DNA from 3 places in the Herbaspirillum sp. C9C3 genome. Region 3 is predicted to be linked to each of the others. Evidence: predicted binding sites of a transcription regulator. Region 3 holds the regulator's gene; each other region holds the start of a gene.
The links. The regulator HrcA, encoded in region 3, represses chaperone genes, less so after heat shock. The targets are predictions, from matches to a motif close to TTAGCACTCNNNNNNNNNGAGTGCTAA.

Region 1 (3,275 bases), on a different contig from region 3:
TGGGCAGCAATCCGCTGCCGGACGGCTATGTGGTGCGCCTGCCGGGCTTCGAGAACGCCATGAATGCCACCCGCGTGGATGACATTGCCCAGCAGCTGAAGAAGCAGCCGGGCGTGGATACCGTGCAGATCGATTCCGAATGGGTCAAGCGGCTGGCGGCGCTGCTGCGCATCCTGCGGCTGGTACTGCTGTTCCTGGGGATGACGCTGGGTGCGGTGGTGGTGGCGGTGGTGTTCAACACCATCCGTCTGCAGGTGATGACGCAGCGCGACGAAATCGAGGTCTCGCGCTTGTTCGGGGCGACCAATTCCTTCATCTATCGTCCGTTCTACTACACCGGCGCCTTGCTGGGTCTGTGTGCGGGTCTGGTGGCGCTGGGGCTGGTGGTGGCGGCGCAGCAGCCGCTCAATGCAGCCATTCTGGACTTTGCCCACCTCTATGCCTCGGAATTCCAGCTGGCCCTGCCCAGCCCCATGGCCATCGGCCTGCTGCTGGCCGCCAGCGGCTTGCTGGGCTTGTTCGGGGCGATGCTGTCGGTACGCAGGCAGTTGGCCAGGAAGGCTTGAGGTGCAAGGGCTCTCGTTGCACCGATCAGAAGAAATAACGCGTGATGTCACGTCGGACGCGAGACAGGGTACGCTTGCCCTTGGTCATGCGATGCTTGCCATGGCCGGGCGGTGTTGCACTGTCCAGCACTAGCCGATAGGTGCCGGCACCGCCGGCGCAACGACGATAGATCGCCAGTGCCTGCCGGTCGAGCAAGGCCTGCAATGACCACCAGTGGTCGCTCTTGCGCAAGTGCAGAGAGATCACCGGGTCGATCCAGCCGGCAAACCAGAACAGGTTATCGACGAGTAGACGCAGGCTGTTGACGGTTTGCCTGGGCCGACGCGGGATAAGACCCAGGACGCCAAAACGGTCGAATTCAGGAATCGTCCAGATGGCGTCGTGGTGCCCGATGCGGTTGCGTACGTCGCGTATCCGCTTGAGCAGAGCGACCACCCGCTTCCTGAACGCAGCACTGTCATAGGGGAAAGCCTGCGTATCTGGCGCATGCGGAAAGACTGCCGCCAGGATCGCCGCCTGCAACCCTGCTGGCTGCGCGTGATGCGCGAGCGCGCCGATGAGCACCTCCCAGAATCCAAAGGGCAATGTCGCCACCACGTCATCCGGGGTGACGACATGGGCAGATGGTTTCCTGCCTTTGACTTTGTCGATCGCACAGACCACATCATCACGGGATCTCGAACTCAGTTTGTGCACCGGCGGCAGCATCGGAGGAGCGGCGGGATTGACGGCGTGCGCCGGATTCGGTCTGGGCATCATCCAGCCAAAGGAATCGCGCGCGCCGTAATGACGCGACAACGCACCGTGCACGGCATTGCGCAGCGATACCTCGACATCGGCCAGCAGCGGCAACATGCCAGCGGCAACCGCCTGGGTCCAGGCATAACATCCGAGCGTATCGCCGTGCGAAGTCGTGAGGAAGAAGCGCTGGAGAGTGGACAAGCGAGCTGCAGTGAGGTGTTTCAGCATGCCGTGAGCCGGTTGAAAGTGAAGTGCGTCGGGTGCTATACTCGCCGCCATAGAGACAGGGGTTTTCCAGGCAATTGGTCGTGCCCCTGTAAATTGAGGACAAAGCCCGCTGTTGCGGGCTTTGGACTTTCTGGCGAGAAATTCTATCGGGCCAGCCCATCGCCAACAATAAACTTGCCCTCCCCGCGTCTTCTAAACAGCAGCAAGCTCGTCAGATGACGAGCTGCCATCGGGCCAATGCCCGTTCCTGTCGTCCTGGCAGGTCTGCCGCGTCCGTTTGTCTTCATCTTGCGCGCTGCAAAAAAGTGTTACAAGTTTCTGGCCTCCTTTTGACCCCGATCGCAACTTTTGTCGCCCAAAGGCGACTAATATAAAGGGAATGGAATGCAATGATTGGCTGAAAAGCAATAGGATTGCACTATTGACCCATCACCATCATGCTATTAGCACTCCGGGGTGACGAGTGCTAGAATACCTTATCGAATTGCTCCAGTTTTCGTGGAGCACTGCATCAAACAGTACCGGCCCGCGTGGCCGCACCAGGGAAGTCGGGAACATCGCCCCTGGTCACCGAAGCCTCTGCTTCCTACCGTTTCAACCGTTTCCGCAAAGGAACCAAGGAGAATCCATGAAATCTGCGTCTGCACAAACTGCACTCATGCCTGCCGAGTCCAATGCACTCGCGCTGGGTTTTTCCGGCAGCCTGGGCAACATCGACGCGTACATCTCGGCAGTGAACCGCCTGCCCATGCTGACCCACGAGGAAGAGGTCAAGCTGGCGCGTGACCTGCGTGAAAAGAACGACCTGGGCGCGGCCCAGAAAATGGTGTTGTCACACCTGCGTCTGGTGGTGTCGATCGCCCGAGGCTATCTGGGCTACGGCCTGCCGCATGCCGACCTGATCCAGGAAGGCAACATCGGCCTGATGAAGGCCGTCAAGCGCTTCGACCCGGCCCAGAACGTGCGCCTGGTGTCCTATGCCATGCACTGGATCAAGGCCGAGATCCACGAGTACATCCTGAAGAACTGGCGTCTGGTGAAGGTCGCCACCACCAAGGCCCAGCGCAAGCTGTTCTTCAACCTGCGCAGCCACAAGGAAGGTCTGGACGCGATGACCCCGGCCCAGGTGGAGGCCCTGGCCAAGACCCTGGACGTCAAGCGCGAGGAAGTCATCGAGATGGAAACCCGTCTCTCCGGTCGCGATATCGCCTTGGAGTCGCCCACCGATGACGACGATGACAAGTTCGCGCCCATCGCCTACCTGTCCTCCGACAATTCGGAACCGACCCGCGTGATCGAGGCCAAGCAGTACGACCGCCTGCAGTCCGAAGGCCTGGAAGCCGCCCTGTCCAAGCTGGATGACCGCTCGCGCCGTATCGTCGAAGCCCGCTGGCTGGCCAATGACGATGGCTCGGGTGCGACCCTGCATGAGCTGGCCGACGAGTTCGGCGTCTCGGCCGAACGTATCCGCCAGATCGAGGCAGTGGCGCTGAAGAAGATGAAGACCGCGCTGCAGGCTTACTCCTGATCGATTCTTCGATTCTTCAGACCGGTTCAGCAGCACCAACAAGAAAGGCGCCCTCGGTTAGTCTCCCCAATTTTTCATACATAGCTGGGGAAGTTTAGCTACCCCAAAGTGAATCGCCCCGGCTGCACTAGACACTTTCCAGCCTGTGGAAATACTGCTGTTCGAACTGTCCCGGAGAAACGTTGCCGCTATAGGAATGGCGACGTTTCGG
Region 2 (3,275 bases), on a different contig from region 3:
GGAAACAAATTCATTTCCAAAATGCAATTATTTCAGCGATTTTGAACGGCCACTTCCAAACAGAAGCCGGAGGAGTGAGGAGGTCCGTTGACGACCTACCAATTTATTTGACGGAAATAGGGAGAAGGAAAGGGATAGATGTCATACGCCCATTTGGCGATATTTCAGAAAAAGACGCCAAATATTTAACCAAGGTGTTTGATACAGCAATACGAGATTCGGGCTGGCTTGACCTCAGAGAGGGCAGACCGACCATGCCGTCTGGCTTAGCGCTCAAACGTTACCTTTTGGAAACACGAATTTCAACAGGAAAGTTCAGAGTTAAATGGCGGAAGTCGTCTAAGTCTGGAGTGCGGGTCCAGGCCCAGAGCACCTCGCTCCACACTGGTGTCAGCTAACTCTGTCCTAAAAAGTCATCTAACTCTGGATTTTCCCTACTTTGTTCACTTAACTCTGGATTTCTTCGTTCTGGCGAGTAAATCGCGTAGTTCAGTGGGCACTATCAAGATGATCGCGCAGCTGTTCAGGAGTGAGTTTTTCGGCGGCCCCGGCCAGCTCCGACCAGCGCTCTCCATCACAGTCTTCGGCATAGGAAACAGTCCAATTCCCGGCCGGATCGGCTGAAAACTCATAGGCAAATTCCCAGTCGCCCATGACGTTGTCGTCCAGGGCTATAGCCTCATAGATGGGAAGTACGTCACGCATTTTTGGCGAAATTGGCTCGTCGCCATAGCCTGCCTGGAAGATAAAACGCAGGAAATAGCTGCCGGTATGAAAGTGGGCCCGGGGCTTGATCGAATCTGCCGACTCCAGCATGTCCAGTAGGTGAATCCCAACGGCTTCAGGAGAGCCGTTTTGCCGGCGAAAGTGAACTTGATTTTCCCCAAAACGTACGACGACCAATGACGGCATTCCCATGAGCAATATTTCCTTATGAAGGGCTTATAGATAAAGGATGAACGGAGTTCGGTCTTGAGTGACTTCCGAAAAATCCAGGGTTAAGTGACAAAAATCCAGACTTAGACGATTTCCGACATTAAATGAATAAAGTTCAGACTTAGCTGAATTCCGACACAACACTCAGCGCAGGCGATTAAACGCCAGCCCAAGCTCAAAAAAATCAAATTTAAATTTCTGCAGAAAATTTACGATCTTCATAGCGAAGATATCGCCTGAAGCCACAAAGGTCATACTCAGATGACGTTCAAGGCTTTGATTTTAAAGCGGAATATCAGTGTCATTATTTTTGATCGCAATGACATTAATTATGATCGCGGACAGCCATCGACGCCTTGAAAATTCCCCGCCCCATCCCTATACTTAGCACTCGTCACGGCAGAGTGCTAACAGCACCGCCGGACGCAATCCCCTTTTTCTTGCGGTGAGGTTTGCTGCATTTGGAAGAAAACCGTTGCAGGCTACGCCGCAATCAATGCTAACTTATTGAAAATTAAGGAGTTCTCATGAATCTTCGCCCTTTGCACGATCGCGTTATCGTCAAGCGCCTCGACCAGGAAACCAAGACTGCTTCCGGTATCGTTCTGCCTGACGCAGCGACCGAAAAGCCGGACCAAGGCGAAGTCCTGGCCGTCGGCAACGGCAAGATCCTGGAAGATGGCAAGGTCCGTCAACTGGCCGTGAAGGTCGGCGACCGCGTTCTGTTCGGCAAGTACTCCGGCCAGGCCGTGAAGGTCGATGGCCAGGAACTGCTGGTCATGCGCGAAGAAGACCTGTTCGCCGTCGTCGAGAAGTAATTCGGCATCCGGCCTTCCTTTTCCTTCTATATAGATAGAGAAAATCTGAAGGCCTGCGGCAGCAAGACAGCAGCCGGCGCCCCTGAAATTTCAGTCGCGCGCCAGGCTATATGAACTGAACCGAATTTCTGGAGAATCCAACATGGCAGCAAAGCAAGTTATTTTCGGCGATGAAGCACGCGCCAAGGTCGTCAACGGCGTCAACATCCTGGCCAATGCAGTCAAGGTCACCCTGGGTCCCAAGGGCCGCAACGTCGTGCTCGAGCGCAGCTTCGGCGCCCCGACCGTGACCAAGGACGGCGTTTCCGTCGCCAAGGAAATCGAACTGAAGGACAAGCTGGAAAACATGGGTGCCCAGCTGGTCAAGGAAGTCGCTTCCAAGACCTCCGACAACGCCGGTGACGGTACCACCACCGCCACCGTGCTGGCGCAAGCCATCGTGCGCGAAGGCTTCAAGTACGTCGCCGCCGGCTTCAACCCGACCGACCTGAAGCGCGGTATCGACAAGGCTGTCACCGCCATCGTCGGCGAAGTGAAGAACCTGGCCAAGCCCACCACCACCTCCAAGGAAATCGCTCAAGTCGGCTCGATCTCGGCCAACTCCGACGCGGACATCGGCGACATCATCGCCAAGGCCATGGAAAAGGTCGGCAAGGAAGGCGTCATCACCGTCGAAGACGGCAAGTCGCTGGAAAACGAACTGGACATCGTCGAAGGTATGCAGTTCGACCGCGGCTACCTGTCGCCGTACTTCATCAACAACCAAGAGAAGCAGATCGTCGCCCTGGACAATCCCTTCATCCTGCTGTTCGACAAGAAGATCTCCAACATCCGTGACCTGCTGCCGGTGCTGGAACAAGTCGCCAAGGCTGGCCGTCCGCTGCTGATCGTGGCTGAAGACGTCGAAGGCGAAGCCCTGGCTACCCTGGTGGTCAACAACATCCGTGGCATCCTGAAGACTGCTGCCGTCAAGGCTCCTGGCTTCGGCGACCGCCGCAAGGCCATGCTGGAAGACATCGCCATCCTGACCGGCGGCCAAGTGATCGCCGAAGAAGTCGGCCTGACCCTGGAAAAGGCTACCCTGGCTGAACTGGGCCAAGCCAAGCGCGTTGAAATCGGCAAGGAAAACACCACCATCATCGACGGCAACGGCGAAGCCGCTGGCATCGAAGCACGCGTGGCAATGATCCGCACGCAGATCGGCGAAGCCACCTCCGACTACGACCGTGAAAAGCTGCAAGAGCGCGTGGCCAAGCTGGCTGGCGGTGTTGCACTGATCAAGGTTGGCGCTGCCACCGAAGTCGAAATGAAGGAAAAGAAGGCCCGCGTCGAAGACGCCCTGCACGCTACCCGCGCTGCTGTTGAAGAAGGCGTCGTGCCTGGCGGTGGCGTGGCCCTGCTGCGCGCTCGCGCCAACGTCAAGGACCTGAAGGGCGACAATCCTGACCAGGAAGCCGGTATCAAGATCGTGCTGCGCGCCATCGAAGAACCGCTGCGCCAGATCGTCTTCAACGCCGGCGA
Region 3 (3,275 bases):
TTGGGTTTGTCAGTGAAGCTGGCCTTGGAACCGACCTTGGCATCGGTGATCAGGGTCAGGTATTCACTTTCGGTGGGCAGGTTCTGGCCGCCTTCGACGTGATCCAGCAGGTCATCCTTGAAGAACACCGAGACGCGGCTGGTCATGATCTCGCCATTGCCCTTGGCCAGGCGGAAGTCGTAATCCCAGCGGTTGCTGTGGAACATGTCGGTCAGTAGCGGCGTACCCAGCACGAAGCGCACCTGGTCGCGGGTCAGGCCCGGGCGCAGTTGCGCCACCATTTCCTTGGAGACGAAGTTGCCCTGCTGGATGTCGATGCGATAGGGCTTGAGGAAGCCGAACAGGCTGTTGCTCTTGCCGGTCACCTTCACGCCCGAGGTATCGGTGGGCGCCGCCTGTTCCGGCGCCTTGGTCGAGGAACAGCCGGCCAGCGTGACGGCCAGTGCGGCCAGCAGGCCGAGGGCAGCGGTGTGATGACGGGACTTCATTCGGGAAAGCATGCGCATAAAGATTTCAACCGGGTTGAGCCATGAGCCTAAAGCACTATATGATAAGCTAGAACTTACTTCTTAAATAGGCATGAGTGCGTTCCGGGTGTAAAAGGGCGTTCCCCACCGCCCCGCCGGAACGGTCCGCCAGGTCTTCCCAGTGGACCGCCGCGCCTGTTCGAGACCAGTAAACCCCGGGAACCCACTCTACCATGCCGAACAATCCATCCGAACTGAAGGCCAGCGGCCTGAAGGCGACCCTGCCGCGCCTGAAGATCCTTGAGATCTTCCAGAACACTTCGGTGCGCCACCTCAGCGCCGAAGACGTCTACAAACAATTGCTCTCCGACAACCTGGACGTGGGTCTGGCCACCGTGTACCGTGTGCTGACCCAGTTCGAGCAGGCCGGCCTGCTCCAGCGCAATCACTTCGAAACCGGCAAGGCCGTCTTCGAACTCAACGAAGGCTCGCACCACGATCACCTGGTCTGCCTGGATTGCGGCAAGGTCGAGGAATTCTTCGACGCCGAGATCGAAAAGCGCCAGATCAAGATTGCCCAGGAGCATGGTTTCGAGATCGCCGACCACGCCCTGGCCCTCTACGGTCATTGCAAAAACTGCAAGAAAGTGAAGAAATAAGCCCGCCATCGCTTCCTGGCTCGATTTGAGCAAGGCAGCGTGAAGCAAAATGCAAAAAGCCACGTGTGGTCGCACGTGGCTTTTTTGCGTTCTGGCGGGATGGTTGTGCTGGCCGGGCTCAGTGCTGGCTCAGCGCGCTGGAGAGCAGTTTGGCGGTGATGTCGACGATGGGGATGACGCGCTCGTAGGCCATGCGGGTCGGCCCGATCACGCCCAGGGTGCCGACGATGCGGCCGTTGACCTCGTAGGGCGCGGTGACGATGCTCATGTCGTCCATCGGCACCAGCTGGGATTCGCCGCCGATGAAGATCTGTACGCCGGTGGCCTTGCTGGAGACATCCAGCAGCTGCAACAGCCCGGTCTTCTGTTCGAACATGTCGAAGAGGCGGCGCAGCGAATTCATGTTGGAGGACAGGTCGGTCACCGACAGCAGGTTGCGCTCGCCGGAGATGACCACGCTGTTGTCGGCCTCTTCGCTCATGGCGTCGCTGCCGGCTTCGACGGCGGCCTGCATGAGCGTGGTCATGTCGTCGCGCAGCTGGCGCAGCTCGCCCTGCAGATGCACACGCACCTGGTCGAAGCTTTGGCCGGCGTAATGCTGGTTGATGTAGTTGGCGGCCTGGGTCAATTGGCTGGGGGTGTAATCGACCTCGGTCAAGAGCATGCGGTTCTGCACATCGCCACCCTGGTCGACGATGACCAGCAGGATGCGCTTTTCCGACAGCCGCAGAAATTCGATCTGCTGGAACGCCGATTCGCGCTTGGGAGTCATTACCACACCGGCGAACTGCGACAGCGAGGACAGCACCTGGGCCGCATTGGTGATGATCTTCTGGGACGAGCCGCTGTGCTGCAGGCGCGACTGCAGGCGGCCTTCGAGGGCGCTTTCGTCGATGGCCTCGACGGTGAGCAGGGTATCGACGAACATGCGATAGCCGCGCGGCGTGGGCACACGCCCGGCCGAGGTGTGCGGGCTGGCGACGAAGCCCATCTCTTCGAGATCGGCCATGATGTTGCGGATGGTCGCCGGGGACAGTTCCAGACCGGACAGTTTCGACAGGGCGCGCGAGCCCACAGGCTGGCCGTCGGCGATGTACCGTTCGACCAGGGCCTTCAAAAGTGTGCGGGCGCGGTTATCGAGTTGCATGGGGCATATTCTAGCGGCATATCCGCCAAATGTGACGGCGACTCCGTCCTGGGGGACATTGTACGAAGAATCAGGCCTGCGTTTGCAGCCAGTCATGCAGCTCATGCAGGTCGCGGCAGATGGCGTCCGGCGTGATGCCTGCCGGCAGCGTGCGCTCAAAACGGTTCATCCACACCGCCCGCAGGCCGGCCTGCTGTGCGCCCTGTACGTCCAGCAGCGGGTCGTCGCCCACGTAGACAGTGGCCGCCGGGGCAACCTGCAACGCTTCGCAGGCGGCATGGAAGATGGCCGGGTCGGGCTTGGCGCGGCCGAAGCGGTGCGCGGCAATCGAGACGCCGAAGTGACCGGCCAGGCCAATGCGATCCAGGTCGGCAAAGCCGTTGGAGACCGAGCCCAGCGTCAGCCGTCCCTTCATGCGCAGCAGCGCCGGTTCCACGTCATCGAACAGCGCCACCGTGCTGCGCGCCTCGGAGAATACGGCCATGGCCGGGTCGACCAGCGCCAGGTCCACGTCATGCTCGCGGAAGACCTCGGACAGCGCCGTATGGCGCAGCTTCCAGAGGTCGATGCGATACATGGGATCGGTCTTCATCAAGGCCATGCGGCGTTCGCGCAGGCTGGCAATCGTATGGGCCGCCACCACGGCGGGCGCATGCTCGCGCAGCCAGTCGTAGAGCAGGCCTTCGGCGCGTACCAGCACCGGTTCGATGGCCCACAGGGTATCGTCGAGATCGAACAGCACCGCCTCAATGGAGGAGGGCGCAGGCGAGGAGGGCAGGGGGGAAGCGCTTGGTTTCATTACAATGTCATCTCAAATTATGGTCTAATCCGCAGCATGTGGCCCATCAAATTACCCGTTCAGGCAGCCGTACCCAAAACCGTCGCCATCGTCGGCAAGTTCCAGGCCGTCGGCATCGCGCAGATCTTGTCGGACATCGCCGTGTTCCTGGAGTCGCATGGCCACACCGTGGTCTTCGAGTCCGAGACCGCCGAGAACATCGC

Region 1: a site for HrcA is predicted at 1,980-2,006, ahead of rpoH (RNA polymerase sigma factor RpoH). Genes of this name have one in related genera too.
Region 2: a site for HrcA is predicted at 1,321-1,347, ahead of groES (co-chaperone GroES). Genes of this name have one in related genera too.

Annotation. Positions count from the first base shown of each region.
Region 1 is NZ_JABFMQ010000026.1:48,108-51,382, reverse strand. It holds gene ftsX (permease-like cell division protein FtsX) at 1-566, shown strand, start outside; gene HNO82_RS19100 (hypothetical protein) at 592-1,536, opposite strand; gene rpoH (RNA polymerase sigma factor RpoH) at 2,165-3,064, shown strand; gene HNO82_RS22480 (hypothetical protein) at 3,192-3,275, opposite strand, start outside.
Region 2 is NZ_JABFMQ010000002.1:243,711-246,985, reverse strand. It holds gene HNO82_RS03350 (hypothetical protein) at 1-398, shown strand, start outside; gene HNO82_RS03345 (hypothetical protein) at 490-918, opposite strand; gene groES (co-chaperone GroES) at 1,464-1,754, shown strand; gene groL (chaperonin GroEL) at 1,897-3,275, shown strand, end outside.
Region 3 is NZ_JABFMQ010000015.1:21,752-25,026, reverse strand. It holds gene HNO82_RS14695 (outer membrane protein assembly factor BamE) at 1-488, opposite strand, end outside; gene fur (ferric iron uptake transcriptional regulator) at 701-1,126, shown strand; gene hrcA (heat-inducible transcriptional repressor HrcA) at 1,245-2,273, opposite strand; gene HNO82_RS14680 (HAD family hydrolase) at 2,344-3,072, opposite strand; gene HNO82_RS14675 (NAD kinase) at 3,109-3,275, shown strand, end outside.